4 regions of the Hydrogenophaga sp. H7 genome follow, and region 4 is predicted to be linked to each of the others. Evidence: predicted binding sites of a transcription regulator. Region 4 holds the regulator's gene; each other region holds the start of a gene.
The links. Region 4 encodes sigma-54, which starts transcription at its own class of promoters, with help from an activator protein. Its sites were predicted from a motif close to TGGCANGNAANCTGCTTT; they were not measured.
Positions count from the first base shown of each region.

Region 1 (5,886 bases), on a different contig from region 4:
GCTTGCCGAAGGTCACCTGCCGACCCACGCGCGTGCGCAGGGTGATCTGTGCATCGCCCGCCGCGATGCGCTCGGCCAGCGCCTGCGCCGCGTTGTGCGCGATGTTGAGCACCGCCTGGATCAGCTGCTCCTTGTCACCGCGGAACTCGGGAATGGAGGTGTCGTAGTCGCGAACCACCTTCAGACCTCGGGGAAACTCAGCCACGATCAGCGAGCGCACACGCTCGCACACCTCGTGGATGTTCACGTCGCCCACCACATGGGGCCGGCGGTGTGGCGCCAGAAGGCGGTCCACCAGCGACTGCAGGCGGTCGGCCTCGTGGATGATGACCTGCGTGTACTCGGTCAGCTGCTTGTTGTCGAGCTCGAGTTCCAGCAGCTGGGCCGCGCCGCGGATCCCGCCCAGCGGGTTCTTGATTTCATGGGCCAGGTTGCGGATCAGCTCCTTGTTCGCCTGGGCCTGGTCGATCAGCCGCTCTTCCCGTTCCTGCCGGGCCTGCTGCTCCAGCGGGAGCAGCTCGACAATGACCTCGCCCGCCGTGTCGGTCTGCGCCACCACCACGTGGACCGGCAGCGGTTCATGAGCCAGGCGCCGCAGCCAGGCGTCGTACCGCAAGGCAGCGAACTCGTTGACTGCGGCGCCGCTGAGCGCGTTCTGGAGCAGCTGCGGTTCGGTAAAGCAGTCCTGCAGCCGCGTGCCCGTGATGCTGCGACGGGACATGCCCAAGGCATCTTCCAGCGCTGCGTTGGCAAAGAGAACCTGCCCGTCAAGCGAGACCACCGCCACCAGCGTGGCCAGCAGATCCAGCGAATGGAACTTGCCGTGCGCCGAAGCCGCGCGCTGCGCAGCCTTTCCCGGCAGCATGGCCGCATCGACACGGGACAGGGGGAGAGAAAGGTCTGGCTTTTTCAAGCCGGCTATTTTGCGGCAGGTTCGGACGGCCCGCTCGCACCCGGCACCGCAGGAGCGGGTCCCGCGGGGCCCGACGCCGCTGGCGGCGCCATCGGCGCACCGCCCATGCGGGCCAGTTCGCGCCGCAGACCACTCACATCGGCCTCGGCCCGGCCCACCGACGCCTTGAGTTCGGCCACACGGTCGAGATAGCGCTGGTAGTTGCGCGACTCGATGCCTTCTTTCTCGGGCTGCCCATTGGCGTAGGCCTTCTGCGCCTGAGCCAGCCGCTCTTCTGCCTTTCTCAACTCCATCTCGAGGATCTGGCGGGCATCGCTGTCGCGTGCACGCTGCTCAGCAGAGTCGTTGCGAGGTGCGCTGCGGGGCGCTGTCGACGAACTGGCAGACCGCGGAGCCGCCTGCGGCGCCGGGCCTTGAATGACGGTGATGTTGCCGCCCTCCATCAGCTTGCAGCCCTGGGCCTTCGCCACCGTGGCGTTGTTGGTGTATTCATTGCCACAGCGATAGATGCGCTCTTGCGCCAAAGACGGCAGGCACCACGCCACGGCAACGGAAAGGATCAGGACGCGATGGGTTCTTGCGGCAACGTTCAGCTTCGACAACACGTGGGCTCCAGGCGCTGTGGGCGCATTGAGAATCAATTTTCAGTATGACCCAAAAACAGGTCGCATGGTATCCGCCATGACAGGGCGCCCGCGCGCCCGTCCGAACGGCCCAAAAAAAAAGGACGGCCGAGCCGTCCTTTTCATCTGCGAAGCGAGGCCCGGGTGATCCCGGGCCCGCCATCACAGGCTGTAGTACATGTCGAACTCCACCGGCGACACTTCGATACGGCTGCGGTTGACTTCGCCCATCTTCAGTTCGATGTAGGCGTCCAGCATGGAGTCGGTGAACACGCCACCCTTGGTCAGGAACGCGCGGTCCTTGTCCAGGTAGTCCAGCGCCATGTCCAGGCTGTGGCACACGGTCGGGACCAGCTTGTCCTCTTCCGGCGGCAGGTGGTAAAGGTCCTTGGTCGCTGCCTCGCCCGGGTGGATCTTGTTTTCCACGCCATCCAGACCGGCCATCAGCAGCGCCGAGAAGCCCAGGTAGGGGTTCATCAGGGGATCGGGGAAGCGGGCTTCCACGCGGCGACCCTTCGGGTTGGCGACGTACGGGATGCGGATGGAGGCCGAACGGTTCTTGGCCGAGTAGGCCAGCTTCACCGGGGCTTCGAAGTGCGGCACCAGCCGCTTGTACGAGTTCGTACCGGGGTTGGTGATGGCGTTCAGGGCGCGGGCGTGCTTGATGATGCCGCCGATGTAATACAGCGCGAACTCGCTCAGGCCGGCGTAACCGTCGCCAGCGAACAGGTTCTTGCCGTCCTTCCAGACCGACTGGTGCACGTGCATGCCGGAACCGTTGTCACCGGCGTAGGGCTTGGGCATGAAGGTGGCCGTCTTGCCGTAGGCATTGGCCACGTTGTGCACAACATACTTCTGCAGGACTGTCCAGTCGGCGCGCTGCACCAGCGTGCTGAACTTGGTGCCGATCTCGTTCTGGCCCGCGCCCGCCACTTCGTGGTGGAACACCTCGACCGGGATGCCCAGCGATTCGAGGATCAGTGCCATCTCGGCGCGCATGTCCTGCGTGCTGTCGACCGGGGGCACGGGGAAGTAACCGCCCTTGACCGTCGGACGGTGGCCACGGTTGCCGCCTTCGAGCTTGGCACCCTTGTTCCAGGGGGCTTCGTACTCTTCGATTTCGTAGAAGGTGTGGCCCGGGGCCGTGCTCCAGCGCACGCCGTCGAACAGGAAAAATTCGGGTTCCGGTCCGAAGAAGGCGGTGTCGCCCAGGCCCGAGGACTTGAGGTAAGCCTCGGCGCGCTTGGCGATGGAGCGGGGATCGCGGTCGTAGGCCTTGCCGTCGGCAGGCTCGATGACGTCGCAGGTGAGGATCAGCGTCGTCTCTTCGTAAAACGGGTCGATGTTGGCCGTGTTCGGATCGGGGATCAGTTGCATGTCGGAAGCTTCGATGCCCTTCCAGCCTGCGATGGACGAGCCATCGAATGCATGGCCGGAAACGAACTTGTCTTCATCGAAGTGAGACACGGGCACGGTGGTGTGCTGCTGCGCACCACGGGTGTCGGTGAAGCGGAAATCAACGAACTTGACTTCGTTGTCCTTCACCATTTGCATCACGTCTGCGACGGTCTTGGCCATCAAATACTCCTGTTGCTGTGTGAGTGGAAAACTGAATTTGACAAGGGCATGAAGCAGTTTCTGTGCCAAAGTTGTGCCGTCGGGTTCAATCAACGATGCGCCAGGCCCCAAGGCGGCGCAGATTATGGCGCAGCGCCCTGCGCCGGCGGGCTGCAAAGCCTGGATGCCCGGCGTGACCGCTGTAAACCCGGCATGCAGCGCATTGTTCTGGTGCATTCCAGCAGAATGCACAATATTGGTGCAAGCAACTATCGCACCAATTCGGGTCCCAACTCCGCACCAAACCGCTCAAGCCCGTCAAGCAGCGACGCAAACGCCGGGGCCACGGCGTCTGGGGCACCCTTGACGCCCAGTTCGATGTGCCGCCCGTAGTCCGGGTGGTCCACGCTGGGAAGGCTGAACACCTTCACCGGGTGCTCGCGCTCAATGGTTTCCATGAGAGGGGTCAAGGTAGCCTCCATGGCCCCCATGACCACCACCGAGCGCTCCTGCCACGCGTCTTGCCGGTGCAGATGGCGGTACGCCCCATCCAGCAGCGCTTCGATCATCGGCCAGGCCATTACGGGAAACCCCGGGACAAAATGCACGGAACCACCACCAGGCCCATCGCAGCTGAACCCGGGAATCTTGTTGTACGGGTTGGGAATGATCCGCGCCCCGACCGGGAACACCCCCATGTTCAGCCGGTGCATGTTGTCGGGCCTCGCGGGGTCGTGAACCTCACCCTTCTCGGCGGCCACGTCCCTCATACGCTGCTCAATGAGGTCGCGGGCCTCGGGGTGGAGCGCCAGGTCCACCTGCAGTGCCGCAGCCGCGCACTGGCGCGTGTGGTCGTCGGGCGTGGCCCCGATGCCACCACAGCTGAACACGACATCACCGCTGGCGAACGCCTCCCGCAGTGCGTCGGTGATGCGCTCGCGGTCATCACCGATGAACCGAGCCCACGCCAGCGAGAGGCCTCTTCCCGCCAGCAGTTCGATCACCTTCGGCAAGTGCTTGTCGGCGCGTTTGCCCGACAGAATCTCATCGCCAATGATGATCAGACCAAACGCCGGTGGGTTCTCTTTACTGGTGTTCATGGAGGTCAGGCGCCAGGCGGCGGAAGAACGGTGGTGGGCGGCAGGGTCTCCAGCGGCATGGCTGGTTGACCTCCTGGCTCAGGATCCAGGACCTCCACCACCTGCGCCGCGCGCATCCGCTGCAGCGCCGCCAGCGTGAAATGTGCGAACCACAGAGACGCAAACGCAAATACCAAGGTGTAGATCCAGATGGCCACCGGCACCAGCAAGGGCGCCAGCGCCACGAACATGGCACCCGATGCCCAGAGCAGGCTGGGTGCCGCGCCAAGATACCCGCTGAGGATGCCCATGATCAGAAGGCTGCCACGGTGTTCACGCAGGATGGTCTTGCGCTCGGCACTGCTGGCATGCTGCGCCAGTGCGTCATAGGCAAACACGCGGTAGGTCAGCCAGCCCCAGATCAGCGGCGGAAGGATGAGCACCAGCGGCGGAACCAGCCACAGGGGCATAGAAAGAACCAGTACCACCAGGGCCACGAACGTGGACCCCAGCGACCACAACAGACCGAGAACGAAAGAGCCACCACGCCTGCGTTCGAGCAAAGGAAAGCGCCTTTGCGCAACCAGTTCAACCATGGACGGAGTCATGAACACGGCGACCAGCAGCAGGCACAGCAACACGATCACCGGCGTCGCCAGAACCAGGACCACCAGCGGTGCAAACACCGTCCGCATGGAGCCTAGGCCGACGCGATCCAGCCAGCCCAGAAAGCCCTGAACCAGTTCATAGGTCTGCAGCCACTGCGTGACGGCATCGACAGACGTGTCCCAGAAGAAATAGCCCAGCCCAAAAGACAGTGCGACCATCAGCACCAGGGGCAGGAACGACAAACCGATCACCCGCGGGTGCATGCAGTACACCACCGCCCGCCAGAACGCATCAAACAGCTGAGTCATGCAACGAGAATACCGGTTTTCCCGCCAGCCAGGCGGCACGCGAAGCGGAGACACGATGGACAGCGTCATCATCCACGGCACCCGCCTGGAAGTTCGACACATCCCAGGCCCGACCGGCCGCTCGCCGTTGGTGTTCCTGCACGAGGGGCTGGGCAGCGTGTCCATGTGGACCCAACGAGGCCGCGACTGGACGAAGGAACTGTGCAATGCCACCGGACGGGCCGGCTGGGTGTATTCCCGAAGAGGTTACGGACACTCAGACCCCGTGCCGGACGTACGCGGAGCGCCTCAGGTCGGGGAGTTCTGGCACACCGGGCGGCACGAACCCGACTACATGCACCGAGATGCCCTGGATGTGCTGCCGGCCTTGCTGGAGACACTGGGCATCGACGCTCCCGTTCTGGTGGGCCACTCCGACGGGGCCACCATCGCGCTGCTGTACGCCAGCCGGCATCCGGTGACAGCCTGCGTCGTCATGGCACCCCATGTGTTTGTGGAGGAGGTCTCGATCCGGTCCATCGAGCAGGCCAGATCCGCGTACATGCAACCTGGGGAACGGGGCCTGCGAGCGCGCCTGGCGCGCCATCACAAGAATGTCGACAACGCCTTCTGGCAATGGAACGACATCTGGCTTGAACCGGCATTCCGGGGTTTCGACATCCGCCACGAATGCCAAAACATCCAAGCGCCTGTGCTGGCTATTCAAGGAGCCAGCGACGAGTACGGCACCCTCCAGCAGGTACGGGACATACAACCCAAGAACGCTGCAGCCCGCACCCTGGTGCTGGAAGCTTGCG
Region 1 is NZ_MCIC01000012.1:53,751-59,636, forward strand. It holds gene glnL (nitrogen regulation protein NR(II)) at 1-865, opposite strand, end outside; gene BC358_RS06715 (hypothetical protein) at 919-1,506, opposite strand; gene glnA (type I glutamate--ammonia ligase) at 1,699-3,114, opposite strand; gene BC358_RS06725 (molybdopterin-binding protein) at 3,363-4,193, opposite strand; gene BC358_RS06730 (EI24 domain-containing protein) at 4,199-5,089, opposite strand; gene BC358_RS06735 (alpha/beta fold hydrolase) at 5,145-5,886, shown strand, end outside.
Region 1: the regulator sigma-54 is predicted to act here: its motif matches at 3,165-3,182, upstream of glnA (type I glutamate--ammonia ligase).

Region 2 (5,886 bases), on a different contig from region 4:
AGAACACCTGCGACCCGGCCCAGGTCTGGACCACCTCGCACTGCAACAACCAGGAGACGCCCCGCCTGACGGTGCAGAACATCGGCTTCACGCAGGGCAACTCCACAGGCCAGCTCACCGATGGGGGCGGCGGTGGCGCGATCTTCGTGCGCGGCGGGCAGTTCAAGATCGTCAACAGTGTCTTCACCCGCAACCGCTGCGAGACCACCGGCCCCGACATGGGCGGCGGCGCCGTGCGGGTGCTCAGCATCTACCAGAACCGGCCGGTGTATGTGGTGGGCAGCACCTTCGGCGGTGGGCTGGGTCTGGGCAACAGCTGCTCCAACGGCGGGGCGCTCAGCAGCATCGGCGTGTCCTACAGCGTCTACAACAGCCTGCTCACGCACAACTCGGCGGTGGGCAACGGCGCCAACCCGGCCCGGGCAGGCACCCCCGGCGGCGGCAGCGGCGGCGCCATCTACAACGACGGCAACAGCTTCACGCTGTCTGTCTACGGCAGCATGGTCAGCGACAACTATGGTGTCGAGGGCGGCAGCGCGGTGTTCTATGTGAGCAACGACCGCAGCGGCCTCATGACGCTGTCCAACTCGGTGTTCGTGCGCAACCCGGCCACACGCTTCGGCACCGCCGGGCTGCCGGGCTTCTTTGTGCTGGCCGCGCCCGGCCAGCCGGTGGTGACGAACACCACCATTTCGCACTGAGGCTCAGGCCAGGGGGCCCTGGGTCAGACCGCGGAAGCCGTACACGACTCGGTCGCCCGCGAAGTCCACAAGCTCCACCGTGCGCTGCTGGCCGGGCTCGAAGCGCACCGCGGTGCCGCTGGCGATGTTCAGGCGCTTGCCTTGCGCGGCGGCGCGGTCGAAGGACAGGGCCGCGTTGGTCTCGGCAAAGTGGTAGTGCGAACCGACCTGCACCGGGCGGTTGGCGGTGTTCTGCACCACCAGGGTCAGCGTGGCGCGGCCGGGGTTGAGGGCGTGTTCGCCCTCGTCGATCAGGTATTCGCCGGGGGTCATGGCGCGGTGCTCAGAGTTGGGCAAACAGGTACAGGCCAGCGCCGCCGAGCGCAGCGCCCAGCCCCCCCAGGGCCATGCCCCGGCGTTCGCTGAGCAGGCGCCGGATGGCCAGGCCCACACCCACGCCGCCGATGTGCAGGGCGGCGGTGGTCAGCAGGAAGCCGGCGGCGTAGCCGGCGAAGCCGGTGGCGGGGGTTTCCGAGCCGTGGGCGAGGCCGTGCAGCGCGGACGCCATGGCGATCAGCCCCAGGCACAGGGCCGGCGGCAGGGGCCGGGTGGCGATGGCCAGCATCAGCCCGAACAGCACCACCGACAGCGCGACGCCCTGTTCCAGATAGGGCAGGGTCAGGCCCATGGTGCCGGCCAAGGCGCTGAGCACCAGCGCCAGCAGGAAGGTCGCGGGGCCTTGCCAGGCCTTGCCCGCCGGCAGGGCCGAGACCGACCACACGCCCACGGCCACCATGGCCAGCAGGTGGTCCAGGCCGAAGGGGTGGACCAGGCCTTCCATCAGGCTGTGGGTGCCGTGGCCGGTGTGGGCCTGGGCGGCGAGGGCGGTGGTGGCCAGTGCGGCGGTGAACAGGGATTTGGGGAGCCGTTTCATGGGTGCCTCTGCGGTGGAGTCAAGGTATCGGAGTGTGAACGGTCACCAGTTTCGTGCCGTCCGGGAAGGTGGCTTCGACCTGGATGTCGGGAATCATCTCGGGCACGCCCTCCATCACGTCGTCGCGCGTGAGCACGGTGCGGCCTTCGCTCATCAGCTGGGCCACGGACTTGCCGTCGCGGGCGCCTTCCATCACGGCGGCGCTGATCAGGGCCACGGCTTCCGGGTAGTTGAGCTTGAGGCCGCGCGCCTTGCGCCGCTCGGCCAGCAGGGCGGCGGTGAAGATCAGCAGCTTGTCTTTCTCTCTCGGGGTCAGTTCCATGGTGGGTCTCGGATGATCTGAAAGCGGGTTGAGCAAATCCCGTGCCCTGGCGGCTGGTGGCATGAAAGCTGCGAAATCCTGCAGGTGAACGTCCTGCCCGATCCAGCCCCACCCCAACGCATCATCAAGGTGCGCCGCGACTACAACAGCTGGGTCGGCCGCGAGACCATGGAGGACTACGCGCTGCGTTTCACGCCGCAGCGTTTCCGCCAGTGGAGCGAATGGCGGGTGGCGAACACGGCGTTTGGCGCGGCCTCTTTCCTGATTCTCGAAGCGGTGGGCGCTACGCTGCTGGTGCAGGTCGGCTTCGTCAACGCCTTCTGGGCCATCCTCGCCACCGGCCTCATCATCTTTCTGGCCGGCCTGCCGATCAGCGTCTACGCCGCGCGCTACGGCGTCGACATGGACCTGCTCACCCGCGGCGCCGGCTTTGGCTACATCGGCTCCACCATCACCTCGCTGATCTACGCCAGCTTCACCTTCATCTTCTTCGCGCTCGAAGCGGCGGTGATGGCCTACGCCCTGGACCTGGCGCTGGACATCCCGCCGGCCTGGGGCTATCTGATCTGCGCCCTGGTGGTCATCCCCCTGGTGACCTACGGCGTGTCCATCATCAGCCGCTTCCAGGTCTGGACCCAGCCGCTGTGGCTGGTGATGATGGTCGTGCCCTTCGTGGCGGTCTGGACGCTCGATCCGGGTGCGTTTTCCAATGTGGTGCATTACGGGGGCGAAAGTGGTGCGGGCATCGCATTTGACTGGCACCTGTTTGGTGCGGCATTGACCGTGGGCATCGCGCTCATCACGCAGATGGGCGAGCAGGCCGACTACCTGCGCTTCATGCCCGCGCGGCAGGCGGGCCGGCCGCTGCGCTGGTGGGCCGGTGTGCTGGCGGGCGGGCCGGGCTGGGTGGTGCTGGGCGTGCTCAAGATGCTGGGCGGCGCGCTGCTGGCCTACCTGGCCATCAGCCACATGGTGCCCACCGAGCGCGCGGTCGACCCCAACCAGATGTACCTGGCGGCCTACGAATACGTCTTCCCCAACTACGGCTGGGCGGTGGCGGCGACGGCGCTGTTCGTCGTGGTCTCGCAGCTCAAGATCAACGTCACCAACGCCTACGCCGGCTCGCTGGCCTGGAGCAACTTCTTCTCGCGCCTGACGCACAGCCACCCGGGTCGCGTGGTCTGGGTGGTGTTCAACACCCTGATCGCCTTCATGCTGATGGAGATGGAGGTGTTCCGTGCGCTGGGCGAGGTGCTCGGTCTCTACAGCAACATCGCCATCGCCTGGATCATGGCGGTGGTGGCCGACCTGGTGATCAACAAGCCACTGGGCTGGAGCCCCAGGGGCATCGAGTTCAAACGCGCGCACCTGTACGACATCAACCCGGTCGGCGTGGGCGCGATGGGCCTGGCCTCGGTGCTGTCGATCACGGCGCACATGGGCCTGATGGGCGCAGGCGCCCAGGCCTTCTCGGCCGTGATCGCGATGGTGACGGCGCTGATCACTTCGCCGCTGATCGCGTGGGCGACCAAGGGCCGTTACTACATCGCCAGAGCTGCTCAGTCCAGCACACACCGCGGAACCGGCTCCGCCGGGCCGCTGGTGTGGCCCCCCTTCCAGGGGGGTGACGCCGCAGGCGGCGCGGGGGGTACACACAAGTGTGTGATCTGTGAACGCGACTACGAAGGCCCCGACATGGCCCACTGCCCCGCCTACCAGGGGCCGATCTGCTCGCTCTGCTGCACGCTGGACGCGCGCTGCGGCGACCTGTGCAAGCCGCAGGCGCGGCTGTCGGTGCAGTGGCAGTCGGCGCTGCGCACGGTGCTGCCTCAGCGGGTCTGGCCCTACCTGGAGGCGGGGCTGGCCCATTACCTGTTGCTGATGCTGGTGATCGCACCGGTGCTGGCGGCGGTGCTCGGGCTGCTCTACCGCCAGCAGGTCGAGGGGCTGGGACAGGGCGTCGCCGCGGTCGGCGACGTGGGCCTGCTCGACGCGGCGCTGCGCTCGGGCTTTCTGCGCGTCTACGCGGTGCTGCTGCTGATCGCGGCCACGGTGGCCTGGTGGCTGGTGCTGGCGCACAAGAGCCGCGAGGTGGCGCAGGAGGAGTCCAACCGCCAGACGCGGCTGCTGATGCAGGAGATCGAATCGCACCGCCGCACCGACGAGCAGCTGCAGCGCGCGCGCGAAATCGCCGATCAGGCCAACCAGGCCAAGAGCCGCTACATCAGCACCATCAGCCACGAGCTGCGCACGCCGCTCAACAGCATCCTGGGCTACGCCCAGCTGCTGCAGGAAGACCGCGAGCTGGCGCCGCACCGCGCGCAGGCGATCCGCGTGATCTACCGCGGTGGCGAACACCTGCTCTCGCTGATCGAGGGCACGCTGGACATCGCGCGCATCGAGTCCGGCAAGCTCCAGCTCGACGTGAAGCCGATGGCCTTCGCCGACACCGTGCGCGAGGTGGCCAGCATGTTTGAGCTGCAGGCCGCGGCCAAGGGCCTGCGCTTCGTGTTCGAGCCAGGGCCCCGCCTGCCCGAGGCGGTGCGCGCCGACGAGAAGCGGCTGCGCCAGATCCTCATCAACCTGCTGGGCAACGCGGTGAAGTTCACGCGCGCGGGCGAGGTGCGGCTGAAAGTCAGCCATGCGCGCGAGATGGCGGTGTTCGAGGTCAGCGACACCGGGCCGGGCATGACCACCGCCGAACTGGACCGCGTGTTCGAGCCCTTCGCGCGCGGGCAGCAGGCCGAGGGCGGCTCGGCGGCGGCGGGCGGCGGCACCGGTCTGGGCCTGACGATTGCCAAGATGCTGACCGACCTGATGGGCGGCGAGATGACGGTGCGCAGTGCGCCGGGCCAGGGCACGGTGTTCAGCGTGCGCCTGTTCCTGCCGGCGCTGCACGGCGCGGCCACGCGCCCGGCCGCGGTGGCGGCGCCGGTGACCGGTTACGAGGGCCCGCGCCGGCGCGTGCTGGTGGTGGACAACGAAGAGAGCGACCGCGAGCTGATCGCGCGCTGGCTGCAGCCGCTGGGCTTCGAGGTGCTGATGGCCACCAGCGGCCACGACGCGCTGGCCCTGCTCGAAGGCGTGGCGCCGGGCGGCGAGCGGGCGCCGCACGCGGTCTTCATGGACCTGGCCATGCCCGGCATCGACGGCTGGGAAACGCTGCGCCGGCTGCGCGCCGCGGGCTGGTCGTCGGTACCGATGGCGGTGGTGTCGGCCAACGCCTTCGACAAGGGCCTGCAGGCCGACGCCGCCGACGGTCGCCCGGCCGACCAGGCCTTCTTCGTCAAGCCGGTGCGGCGCGACGACCTCACGGGCTGGCTGCAGCAGCAGCTCGGTCTGCGCTGGGTGCACGCGCCGGTGGCCGCCGAGGCCGCCACCGCAGCGACCACGCCGGCCGCCGTGGCGCCGCCACCCGCCGCACACGACTTCTCGCCGCTGCTGGAGCTGGTGCGCCTGGGCTACGCCAAGGGTGTGATGCGCTGGCTCGACGACTGGGTGGCCAACCACCCCGACCAACTGGCGTTTGCCGACGCGCTGCGCGCCCTGGCGCGCGAGTTCCGCTTCGAGGCCATCGAACAGCGCCTGCTGCCGCTGGGCGCGGGCCAGGCTTCCTCCGACCGCACCGCATGATCCGCTCGCCCGACCACCCCTCCCCCGACGCCCCGCTGGCCGCCGAACCCGGCGCGGTGGTGCTGATCGTCGACGACGTGCCCGACAACGTGGCGCCGCTGCACGACGCGCTGGACGACGCGGGCTACACCGTGCTGGTGGCGCTGGACGGCGAGGCCGCGATCCGCCGTGCGCGCCAGGCCCTGCCCGACGTGGTGCTGCTGGACGCGGTGATGCCTGGCCTGGACGGCTTCGAGGTGGCGCGCTGCCTCAAGGCCGACCCGGCGACGGCGCACATCCCCATCCTGTTCATGACCGGCCTGACCGAGACCGAGCAT
Region 2 is NZ_MCIC01000001.1:575,612-581,497, forward strand. It holds gene BC358_RS02825 (hypothetical protein) at 1-701, shown strand, start outside; gene BC358_RS02830 (urease subunit beta) at 705-1,013, opposite strand; gene BC358_RS02835 (HupE/UreJ family protein) at 1,024-1,614, opposite strand; gene BC358_RS02840 (urease subunit gamma) at 1,634-1,936, opposite strand; gene BC358_RS02845 (ATP-binding protein) at 2,105-5,569, shown strand; gene BC358_RS02850 (response regulator transcription factor) at 5,566-5,886, shown strand, end outside.
Region 2: the regulator sigma-54 is predicted to act here: its motif matches at 1,966-1,983, upstream of BC358_RS02840 (urease subunit gamma).

Region 3 (5,886 bases), on a different contig from region 4:
GCTTCTTGCTCGCAACTCTCGTGTCCATGCGTGTCTCCTTCTGCTCGTGATTCAGTGTTTCCAGCTCAGCGTGAGCTGGTCGTCGTCCTCGTCGATGTGGCCCGAGAGGGTGACGAGGTTGACGTGGATGGCCTGCAGGTCGAAGGGCCGGCCGGTCAGGCCCTCGATGGTTTCGCGGCGGATGGTCAGGCTGCCGGGCGCGTTGATCTTGACCAGGCCGGTCGGGTGGGTCAGCACCGCGTTCGGGTTGTCGGCCACGATGGCGTCGATCACCGGACGGGACTCTTCGTTGTGCTGGAAGGCGATGAATACGTCGGACATGTTGTGGTCTCCTGGTCAGGCGGTGACGCCGGTCTTGGCCAGGCGCGCCTGCAGCTGCACGCGGGCGTCGCTCAGCACGGTCTCTCCGGTCTCGCCCAGGGCCAGGCGGGCGATGGGCGAAAGGGCGGCCTGGGCGCGGTCCATCCAGTGGCCGGCCCAGTCGCGCAGCAGGGCTTTGTTGGCGTCCGATTCGGCACCCGCGGCCTTGATGACGGCGTCGATCCAGCGCGCGGTTTCGTCGTGCCACTCGGGCATGAAGCTGGTCAGCATCGCGACCGCGGTGCCGCCCTGCAGGGCGACGTGGTCGTCCACGAAGCCACCGTAGATCAGCGGGTACAGCAGGCCGTCGAGCGCGAAGTTCTGCGCCACGAACAGCTCGAACGGGTCGCTGACCACGAAGCTGTCCTCGACCAGCCGGCGCAGGCCCTGCCACTCGGGGGCGTCCAGCCAGGCCTGCTTGCCGTCTTCCAGCGACTGCGGCTCGCCCAGCACCAGGCCCAGGCGGGTCAGGTACTGCGCCACACCCAGGTTGTCCATCGCGTGGAACATGGCCGGCGCGGTGAAGGCGGTGCCAAAACCGTAGGCGCAGATGGACGCGTTGTTCATGTTGGCGCCCCAGGCCGCGTGGCGCAGCGGCATCAGCACCGTCAGGGCCTTCTCGCGCACGGCGTCGGGCATCTTGCCGACCATGCCGCGCTGCTCGACGAACTGGAAGTTGGCCTCCATCGCGTCCTGCTGCTTGGCGCGGGCCATGGTCCAGGTCGCGTAATAGAACTGGCGTGGGTCCTTGAGCACGTACCAGTCGGCCAGCACGATCTTGCTGCGGCTGGCGTCGAAGAGTTCGTGGCCCGGGTCCCAGGTCGGCCGGTAGTGGAAGTTCACCATCGGCTGGGCGCCGAAGGTGGCCTCCTGGTAACGGCTGGCGGCCTTGTCGCCGCCAATGTATTTCGCCACGTGGGCGTAGGTCTGGCGCAGCGGCGTGATCTCCCGCGCCTGCAGGTCGATGTTCATCGGTGCTTGTCTCCGTTGGAATGGTTGTTGAACGGCTCTCGGGAACTCAGGTGTCCAGACGCTGCACCCGGTTGTTGGCGCAGAAAGCCTCGAAGGCCGGGGCGGGCAGCATCAGCTCCACCGCCAGCTCCGGCCAGCCGATCGAGAACTCGAAGGCGACCAGGCCGTCGGCCCGGCGTTCGATGACCCGCACGAAGCGCAGCGAGGTGTCGACGGCGGGCAGGGAGGTGTCGGTGGTCTGGGGCATGGTGCTTGGAGCGGTCGGTGCGTTGTCGGGCGCGTCCCCTTTCGCAGATGGCGTGCCAGTCCGACCGGGTCGGGCCAAAAATCTCGATATTTCAGGGAAATCCCTGATGAAAAAGCCGGTGTGCAGCGCAGCATCCGGATCGCCCGGCACTCTTCGATAGCCTGTTTCTTGAGCTGTTGCGGTGCGGCACGAAGGAAAAGTCTTGATTTGATGAGGCGCTTTTGGCCACGAGTGATCAAATGATCAATTTCAGGCACTGCTTCGCCGGCTTGTCGATCTGGGGGAGCGTGGCGGAAAATATCGAGATTTCAGTCGCCGCAGAGCGACCCACCGGAGACACCTTTGGACCCCCATCTGACCTACCCGCCCGACAACGACCTGCGCCGGCTGCTGCGCTTCGAGCCGCACAGCGGCGCCATCTGGCTGGGCGAGCGGCGCATGGTGCTGCTGCACACCGCGGCGCTGACGGCCCTGCGCCACGACCTCATCACCTCGGTCGGCAAGGACCACGCGCGGCGACTGCTCACGCGCCTGGGTTATGCCTGCGGCCTGCACGACGCCGGTTTCGCTGCCAAGACGCGCGGCAAGAAGACGCTGGAAGACATGTTCCTGGTCGGGCCGCAGCTGCACATGCTCGAAGGCGCGGCGCGCGTGACGCCGGTGCGGCTGGAAATGGACGCCGCGGCCGGCCGCTTCGAGGGCATGTTCCGCTGGGACGACTCGTGGGAGGCGCACGCGCACCGCCTTCACTATGGCGTGGTCGACGAGCCGGCCTGCTGGACGCTGCTGGGCTACGCCAGCGGCTACACCAGCGCCTTCATGGGCCGGCTGATCCTGTACAAGGAAATCAAGTGCTCGGCCTGTGGCGACGACCACTGCCTGATCGAGGGCCGCCCGATCGACGACTGGCCCGACGGCGACGCGCACCGCCAGTACTTCGAGGACGACTCGCTGCTGGAGAAGATGGCCGCGCTGAGCCAGCAGGTCGAGGCGCTGAAGAACACGCTGGAGCCGGCCGAGTCGGGTGGCATGCTGGTCGGTACCTCGCCGGGCTTCCAGCACGCGCACGACCTGATGCGCCGCGCCGCAACGACGCAGGTGACGGTGCTGCTGACGGGCGAGACCGGCGTGGGCAAGGAGCGCTTTGCGCGCGCGCTGCACGAACACTCCGAGCGCGCCGCCGGGCCGTTCGTGGCGGTCAACTGCGCGGCGCTGCCGGCCGAGCTGATCGAGGCCGAGCTGTTCGGCGTCGAGAAGGGCGCCTTCACCGGTGCGCACGCGGCGCGGGCTGGCCGTTTCGAGCGCGCCGAAGGCGGCACGCTGTTCCTCGACGAGGTGGGCGACATGCCGCTGCCCGCGCAGGCCAAGCTGCTGCGCGTGCTGCAGGAGGGCGAGATCGAGCGCCTGGGCAGCGAGAGCGCGCGCAAGGTCAACGTGCGCCTCGTGACGGCGACCAACGTCAACCTCGAAGCCGCGGTCGAACGCGGGCAGTTCCGGCGCGACCTGTTCTACCGCCTCAACGTCTACCCGATCTGCATCCCGCCGCTGCGCGAACGCAGCAGCGACATCGAGCCGCTGGCTCGGCACCTGCTGGCGCGCTTCACCGCGCTGCACCAGAAGCGCCTGGGCGGCTTCAGCGACCGCGCGCTGCAGGCGCTGGCTCGCCACCGCTGGCCCGGCAACGTGCGCGAACTGGAGAACCTGGTCGAGCGCGGCGTGATCCTGGCGGCGCAGGGCGGCGTGATCGAGGCCGAGCACCTGTTCCCCAACCAGTCCGAGCCGGCACAGGACGGCATCGATCCGCAGGGCCGGCTGGCGCGCCGTGCACCCGAGGACGAGCTGCGCCTGTGCGCGCAGGTGCTCGATGCCGGCGTGCCGATCGAGACCCTGGAGGCGCAGGTGCTGGCCCTGGCGGTCGAGCGCAGCCGCGGCAACCTGGCCGGCGCCGCGCGCCTGCTGGGCCTGAGCCGCGCGCAGCTGGCCTACCGGCTCAAACGCCAGCATCAACAGGAAGCCGATTGAGGTCATCACCATGCTGCAAGACCTGCTTCAACCCGCACACGCCGCCGGCCCCGCGCCGCGCAGCGACGAACCCGAGCCGCGCACCCTCACCGAACGCGCCTACCGCGCGCTGCGCCACGACATCGTGTGCGGCGATCTGCAGCCGGGCCAGCGCCTGCGCGTCGAGCACCTCAAGGACCACTATGGCGTTGGCGCCGGCACGCTGCGCGAGGCGCTGGCGCTGCTGGTGTCCGACGCGCTGGTCACGGTCGAAGGCCAGCGCGGCTACCGCGTCAGCGCCGTGTCGCTGGACGACCTGTGCGACCTCACCGACACGCGCGTGCGGCTGGAAACCGAGGCGCTGCGCCAGTCGATCCGGCTCGGCGACGCGGGCTGGGAGAACTCGGTGCGCGAGGCCTTTGCGCAGCTCAGCGTGGCCGAGGAGGGCGGCGCCGGCCGCGACCCGGACCAGTGGGAGCGCGCCAACCGCCACTTCCACGAAACCCTGATCGCGGGCCACAGCTCACCCTGGACGCGGCACCTGCTGGACATCCTCTACCGCCACGGCGAGCGCTACCGCCACATCGCCATCCGCATCGGCGCCACGCCGGGCTTCGACCGCGACGTGCACGCCGAGCACGAGGGCATCTTCCTCGCGGCGATGGCGCGCCAGGAGGCCCGCGCCGCGCTGGCGCTGGAAGCCCACATCCGCCTGACCTGCGACATCCTGACCCGCCAGGCCGACGCGGCGACAGGCGGCGGATTTAAGCTGTCTTAATACAGGTGGGGGTAGGGTGACTATCTCCCTTTCCACCCGTTCCGGTCATGAACATCCCACGCTTCCGAGTCCTGCCCTTGCTTGCCCTTGCCGCAGGCGCCTGTGCCTGGCCCGCCTGGGCCGTCGACCCCGTCACCGATGCCCTGCAGAAGGCCTAAGTGCCCTACCGTGCGGCCCTGTTCAAGACCAACGCCGGCCAGGCCGGCGAATCGGCCGATGCGCTGAAGCAGGCGCAACAGGCCTGGTCCCAGGTCACCCAGCTCGTGAAGTCCCAGCCCACCGTCCCGTATGCCAACGATGCGCTCATGGCGCGCACCCTGAGCGGGGTCGAGGAGCACTACGCCAGGGCCGTGCAGCAGGTGGCCGCGGGGCAGTTGTCCCAGGCCCACGACACGCTCGAAGGTGTGCGCGACCTGCTCAGCGAACTGCGGCGCCAGAACCAGGTCATCGTCTACAGCGACCACATGAACGCCTACCACGCCCAGATGGAGCATCTGCTGGACGAGGGGCCGAAGTGGCTCAAGGCGGACGACGGCTTGCCGAAGCTGGCCGCGCAGGCCGGCGTGCTGACCTACCTGGCGGGCCTGCTCGCCAGCGAGGCTCCGGCGTCGGCGCAGTCATCGCCGGAGTTCAAGGAACTGCTGGGCGCGGTGACGCGATCGGTGGAGGCGCTGAACGCGGCTGTGGCGGCGGGCGACAAGGCCCGGATCGAGAAGGCCATCGGCCAGGTCAAGGCACCCTACAGCAAGCTGTTCATCAAGTTCGGCTGAACCGGGGCACTGGCCCTCAGGCGCCCAGCGCCGGGAACAGCTTGGTCAGCCCGGCGGCCATCACCTCCACCGCCAGCGCGGCCAGGATCAGGCCCATCAGCCGGGTCATCACGTTGATGCCGGTCTGGCCCAGGAAACGGGCGATGGGCTTGGCCGCGGCGAAACACACGGCGGTGGCCAGCGCGATCACCACGCCATAGCCCACCAGCGCGGCGTGCTGGAAGAAGGTCTTGGCCTGGTCGGCGTAGATCACCACGGTGGACATGGTGGCCGGGCCGGTGAGCAGCGGAATGGTCAGCGGCACGACCGCGATAGACGCTTTGGTGCCGGCGTCGTCCACCTCGCTTTTGGTGGCCTTGGCCTCGGCTGGCTGGGCGTTCAGCATGGACAGCGCCGAGGTCAGCAGCAGCATGCCGCCACCGACCTGGAAGCTCGCCAGCGAGATGCTGAAGAACTCCAGGATCTGCAGGCCGATCACCGCGCAGGTCGCGATGACCGCGAACGCGCTGAACGAGGAAATCAGGATGGTGCGCTTGCGCTGCGCCGAACTGAATCCCTGCGTGTAGTGGATGAAGAAGGGCACGATGGCCAGCGGGTTGACGATGGCCAGCAGGGTGATCAGGGGCTTGAAATCCATCCCGCTATTGTGCGGGCGCGGCGGCGCGAGGGGGCGCTTTCAGCCGGAACATCCCGTAGCCCTCCATGTGCAGCACCTTGTCGCCGTGCTGGTTGAACATCTCCCAGATGGTGCGCACCAG
Region 3 is NZ_MCIC01000016.1:403,910-409,795, forward strand. It holds gene BC358_RS15555 (aromatic/alkene/methane monooxygenase hydroxylase/oxygenase subunit alpha) at 1-28, opposite strand, end outside; gene BC358_RS15560 (MmoB/DmpM family protein) at 52-321, opposite strand; gene BC358_RS15565 (aromatic/alkene monooxygenase hydroxylase subunit beta) at 337-1,332, opposite strand; gene BC358_RS15570 (phenol hydroxylase subunit) at 1,379-1,579, opposite strand; gene BC358_RS15575 (sigma-54-dependent Fis family transcriptional regulator) at 1,922-3,601, shown strand; gene BC358_RS15580 (GntR family transcriptional regulator) at 3,612-4,358, shown strand; gene BC358_RS15585 (hypothetical protein) at 4,517-5,128, shown strand; gene BC358_RS15590 (MarC family protein) at 5,145-5,765, opposite strand; gene BC358_RS15595 (MaoC family dehydratase) at 5,770-5,886, opposite strand, start outside.
Region 3: the regulator sigma-54 is predicted to act here: its motif matches at 1,620-1,637, upstream of BC358_RS15570 (phenol hydroxylase subunit).

Region 4 (5,886 bases):
GGCCATGCTGACCGCGGCAGCCGAGGGCTTTGCGCCGCACGACGTGACCTTCTACCTGCGCGAGCTGGCCGCGGCCTACCACAGCTACTACGACGCCGAGCGCATCCTGGTGGACGACGAAGCGGTCAAACGCGCCCGTCTGGCGCTGGTCCGGGCAACGGCACAGGTGTTGCACAATGGCCTGGCCGTGCTGGGCGTGAGCGCCCCGCAGAAGATGTGAACCTCCCACCTCCCATGAACATTTCATTCCCGCAGGCCCGCGCTCAGCGTGGTGGCACCCTGGTCGGCTTCGTGGTTGGCCTGCTCGTCGGCCTGGGCCTGGCGCTCTCGGTGGCTGTGTATGTGACGCGCGTGCCGGTGCCCTTCGTGGACCGCGGTGTCACCCGCAAGCCGGCCGACGATGCGGCCGAGGCCGAACGCAACAAGGGCTGGAACCCGAACGCCGGGTTGGTGAACAAGCCGCCGCCGCTGCCGGCTCCAGTCGAAACGACCCCGCCGGCCGCCGGCGACGCGGCACCGAAGGACGCCTCAGCGGCGGAGCCCGACAAGGCGCCGGCCGCCAAAGCCGCTGACGCGGCCACCAAGCCGGACAGCGATCCGCTGGGCGACCTCATGAGGGCCAAGGCCGGAGGGGCGTCGGAGCCCGCGGCTGCGCAGGGGGCCGACCCCTTCTCCTACTTCGTGCAGGCGGGGGCATTCAAGTCTCCCGAAGAGGCGCAGGCGCAGAAAGCACGGCTGGCCATGCTGGGCATGGACGCCACCATCACCGAACGCGAGCAGGCGGGGCGCACCGTGTTCCGTGTCCGCATGGGACCATTTGGCCAGAAGGCCATGGCCGAGGCCACGCGCGAACAGCTGGAGGTGAACGGGGTGGAAGCGGCGCTGGTGCGGGTGCAGCGCTGATTGCACGGTACCGAGGAACTTTTCGCTGTCCCGGGAGCCTGATTCAGGTCATTTCAAGGAGTCCGATTCCATGCATCGTCGAGATTTTTCGCGCAGCCTCCTGGTGGCTGGTGCCGCCACCGCCAGCGGGCTGACCCTGTCGCCGGCCCTGGCCCAGCGCGTGGCCTTCAAGGAAGGCACCGATTTCCAGCGGCTGGCCAAGCCGGCGCCGACCGAGAGCCCGGCGGGGCAGGTCGAGGTGGTCGAGTTCTTCGCGTACAGCTGCATCCACTGCTACAACTTTGAACCGGTCTTTCATGAGTGGATCAAGCGCAAACCGGCCCATGTGACGGTGCGCCGCATGCCGGTGGCCTTCAACCAGAACTTCGTGCCGATGCAGCGCCTGTACTTCACGCTGGAGGCCTTGAACCTGGTGGACACGCTGCACGTCAAGGTGTTCAAGGCGATCCACGAAGAGCGCCAGCCGCTGACGACCGCGCCCGCCATCACCGCCTGGATCGAAAAACAGGGTGTCAACCGCGAGCAGTTTCTGGGCATCTTCAATGGCCAGGCTGCCAAGCTGGCGGAGAAGGCCGTTGGTCTGCAGGACGCCTACCAGGTGGAAGGCACGCCCGCCCTGGGCATCGCCGGCAAGTTCTATGTGGGCGGACAAGGGCCGCGCACCCTGCTGGTGGCGGACTCGCTGATTGCCGAGGCCCGCAAAGGCTGACCGGTTTCTGACCCTCTTCCCTTCGGAGCCCGCCCTGTGCGGGCTTCCTGGTTTCATGGCGGGCACAATGTGCCGGCGCAGCGGCGAAACGCTCTGGGCGCCGCTACAATGAATGCAAGATCTGTGCCCTCAAACGCCATGCACCCACACGCACCAACCCCCCGTTCCATCGCCCGGATGTTGGCCGTCATTGGCCTGATGCTGCCCCTGCTGGCGCTGGCCGAAAAGGCCGACAAGGACAAGCCCATGAACGTGGAGGCCGATGCGCTGCGCTACGAAGAGACACGCCAGACCAGCGTGTTCACAGGCAACGTGGTGATCACCAAGGGCACCATCCTGATGCGCGGTGCCAAGCTGGACGTGCGCCAGGACCCGCAAGGCAATCAGTACGGTCTGCTGCTGGGCACCCCCGAAAAGGCCGGTTTCTTCCGCCAGAAGCGGGAAGGCGTGGACGAATGGATCGAGGGCGAGGGTGATCGCATCGAATACGACAGCAAGGCGCAGACGGTGCTGTTCACCGGTCGCGCGGTGCTGCGCCGCTACCGCGGCACCCTGCTCAACGACCAGAGCGTGGGCAGCGAGATCCTCTACAACAGCCTGACCGAGGTGTTCACGGTCAAGGGTGGGGACACCAGCAAGACCGCTGCCAACCCCACCGGCCGCGTGCGCGCCATGCTCACGCCGATCCCGGAAGAGGAGAAGAACGGCCCCGCCGCCCCGGCGACCGATCCGGCCACGCTGCGTCCCAGCGGCAAGATCACCGAGCCCAAGAAGTGACGGAGACCGTCGCCAGCGCCAGTCCGTCGGGCGGCATGCCGTCGCACAGCCGTCTGGAGGTCCGGGGACTCAAGAAGTCCTATGGCAGCCGCAAGGTGGTCAAGGACGTGTCCCTGTCGGTGGACAAGGGCGAGGTGGTGGGACTGCTGGGTCCCAACGGCGCCGGCAAGACCACGTCGTTCTACATGATCGTCGGCCTGCTGCGGGCCGATGGTGGCGAGATCCTGCTGGACGGTCACCGCATCGAGTCCCTGCCCATCCACCGCCGTGCCCGGCTGGGGCTGGGCTACCTGCCGCAGGAAGCCTCGATCTTCCGCAAGCTCACGGTGGCGCAGAACGTGCGCGCCGTGCTGGAGCTGCAGCAGGACGCGAACGGCCAGCCGCTGTCCGCGCGCGAGATCGATGCCCGGCTGGACGAGCTGCTCAAGGAGCTGCGCGTCGACCACCTGCGCGATTCGCCCGCGCCCGCCCTCTCGGGCGGTGAGCGCCGTCGCGTGGAGATCGCCCGCGCGCTGGCCACCCGGCCGCGGTTCATCCTGCTGGACGAGCCCTTCGCCGGCATCGACCCGATCGCGGTGCTGGAGATCCAGCACATCATCAGTTTCCTCAAGTCGCGCGGCATCGGTGTGCTGATCACCGACCACAACGTGCGCGAAACCCTGGGCATCTGCGACCACGCCTACATCATCAGCGACGGTCATGTGCTGGCCAGCGGTACCACCGCCGAGATCATCGAAAACGCCGAGGTGCGCCGCGTCTACCTGGGCGAGAACTTCCGCATGTGACGGAATGAGCCGATGAAGCAAGGTCTGTCGCTGCGGGTGTCGCAGCACCTCGCGCTCACGCCGCAACTGCAGCAGTCGATCCGCCTGTTGCAGCTGTCCACGTTGGAGATGGCTCAGGAAGTCGAGCAGATGCTCGACGAGAACCCGTTCCTGGAACGGGGCGAGGAAGTGGCCGATCGCGAAGATTTCGGCGTGCAGACCGCGGACGCACCGGTGGTCGCCGGCGAGCAGCTGGAAGAAGCGGCGCAGCCGGTGGTCGAGCTGCGCAGCGCCGAACCGGACACCCGCACCACCCAGGCCGACAGCGCAGACAGCGCCAGCGACGAGGTCGAGAGTCGGCTGGACGGCGCCGCGCCGGTCGAAGAAAGCTGGGAAGGCGACGGCACCGTCGAGATGGCGCCCGACGACAGCGAATGGGGCGGCGATGCACCCGCGCGCAACAGCGGTTCCGGCGGTGACGACGACGACACCGCCACGGCCGCCGACCTGGCCCGTGTGCCGGTTAGCCTTCAGGACCAGCTGCACGAGCAGGCGCGCTGCCTGCGCCTGTCGGACGAGGACAGCGCGGCGCTGTACTTCCTGATCGAGTCGCTCAACGACGACGGGTATCTGGAGGACAGCCTGCACGAGCTGGCGCGCGCCTGCTGGCGCCTGACCGCGGGCCGGCCGGCCGACGAAGAGCCGCGCTTCGACGAAGTCGAGGCCATTGAGCAGCGCCTGGGCATGGCCCTGCAGTGGCTGCAGCAGATGGAGCCCACGGGCGTGGGCGCGCGCGACCTGGGCGAGTGCCTGCGGCTGCAGATCATGGAGCTGCGCAACACGCCCTCCGCCCGCGCGGCGCTGGCGATCTGCGAGCAGCCGCTGGAGCTGATGGCCAAGCGCGACATCAAGCGCCTGTGTGCGGCCACCGGGCACGACGACGAGACCGTGCGCGCCGCGCTGGCGCTGATCGCCCGCCTGGAGCCCAAGCCGGGCCGGCGCTTCGTCGACGTCGAGCGCAACGTGGTGGTGCCCGACGTGATCGTCACCCGCGCCGGTCGCGGTTTCAAGGTCTCGCTCAACGCCGAGGTGATGCCGCGCCTGCGCGTGCACGACGTCTATGCCAACGCCCTGCGGGGGCGGCGCGAGGCCGGCGGCGAAGCGGGCCACGCGGCCATGCAGCAGCGGCTGCAGGAAGCGCGCTGGTTCATCAAGAACATCCAGCAGCGCTTCGACACCATCCTGCGCGTCTCCAGCGCCATCGTCGAGCGCCAGCGCAACTTCTTCATGCACGGCGAACTGGCCATGCGCCCGCTGGTGCTGCGCGAGATCGCCGACGAGCTGGGCCTGCACGAGTCGACCATCAGCCGCGTGACCACGGCCAAGTACATGGCCACGCCGTTCGGCACCTACGAGCTCAAGTACTTTTTCGGCTCCAGCCTGGGAACCGAGACCGGCGGCAATGCGTCGAGCACGGCGGTGCGCGCCCTGCTCAAGCAGTTCATCGCGTCCGAAGAGCCGACCAAGCCGCTGTCCGACAACCAGCTCTCGGACCTGCTCAAGGAGCAGGGCATCGAGTGCGCGCGCCGCACGGTCGCGAAATACCGCGAGGCGCTGCGCATCGCGCCGGCGAACCTGAGAAAAGCGCTTTGAACCAATTGAATCTTTTCCTCCCCTGCGCCGCCGGCGTGGAGGACTACCTCGCCGCCGAAGTCACGCGCATCACGGGCGAGACCGCGGTGCAGAAGTCGCGCGCCGGTGTGGCGCTGCTGGCGTCCTGGCGCGACGCGCTCAAGCTCAACCTGCACTGCCGGCTCGCGCAGCGCGTGCTGGTGCAGCTCTGGCACGGTGGCTACCGCAGCGAGAACGACCTGTACGCGGCCGCCAGCGAGGTCGCCTGGGAAATCTGGTTCACGCCGCAGCAGACGATCAAGGTCGAGGTCACGGCGCAGCACAGCCCGCTCAAGAGCCTGAACTTCGCGGCGCTCAAGATCAAGGACGCAGTCTGCGACCGCTTCCGCGACAAGCGCGGCGAGCGCCCCAGCGTCAACACCACCTGGCCCGACGTGCGGCTCTACGCCCACCTGACCACCGACACGGTGAGCCTCTACATCGACACCTCGGGCGAGCCGCTGTTCAAGCGCGGCTGGCGCGAGGACAAGGGCGACGCGCCGCTGAAGGAAACGCTGGCCGCGGCCATGATCGCCGCCACCGGCTGGAACGGTGCCGAAGCCGAATCGCTGGACGACATCGTGCCGCTGTACGACCCCTGCTGCGGCAGCGGCACGGTGGCGATCGAGGCGGCACAGATCGCGCTGCGGGTCGCTCCCGGTCTGCAGCGCCGCTTCGCGTTCGAGAAGCTGCTGCCGTTCCAGCCACACGTCTGGCACGCCCTCAAGGACGAGGCCGCGAAGCAGCGCCGCGAGTGGCCGGCCGGGCGCAAGCCCATCGTGTTCGGCAGTGACGTGGCCTTCCGCATGGTCGACTTCGCGCAGCGCAACGCCGAACGCGCGGGTGTGGCCTTCGCGATGGAGCTGCGTGGCGGTGACGCGCTGCAGCGCATGCCGCCGACCGACAAGCCCGGCGTGATGCTGCTGAACCCGCCCTATGGCGAGCGCATTGCGGCTGCCGGGGTGGCAGGGCAGAGCGCCCAGGTGCGGGCGGCCGAACGCGGTGCGCGTGCGCCCCGCACCTTCACCGTGGGTGCCAAGGCCGCTCCCGAGCCCGGCTTAG
Region 4 is NZ_MCIC01000020.1:172,923-178,808, forward strand. It holds gene argS (arginine--tRNA ligase) at 1-220, shown strand, start outside; gene BC358_RS21540 (SPOR domain-containing protein) at 235-903, shown strand; gene BC358_RS21545 (thiol:disulfide interchange protein DsbA/DsbL) at 974-1,612, shown strand; gene lptA (lipopolysaccharide transport periplasmic protein LptA) at 1,790-2,389, shown strand; gene lptB (LPS export ABC transporter ATP-binding protein) at 2,425-3,174, shown strand; gene BC358_RS21560 (RNA polymerase factor sigma-54) at 3,187-4,806, shown strand; gene BC358_RS21565 (class I SAM-dependent RNA methyltransferase) at 4,803-5,886, shown strand, end outside.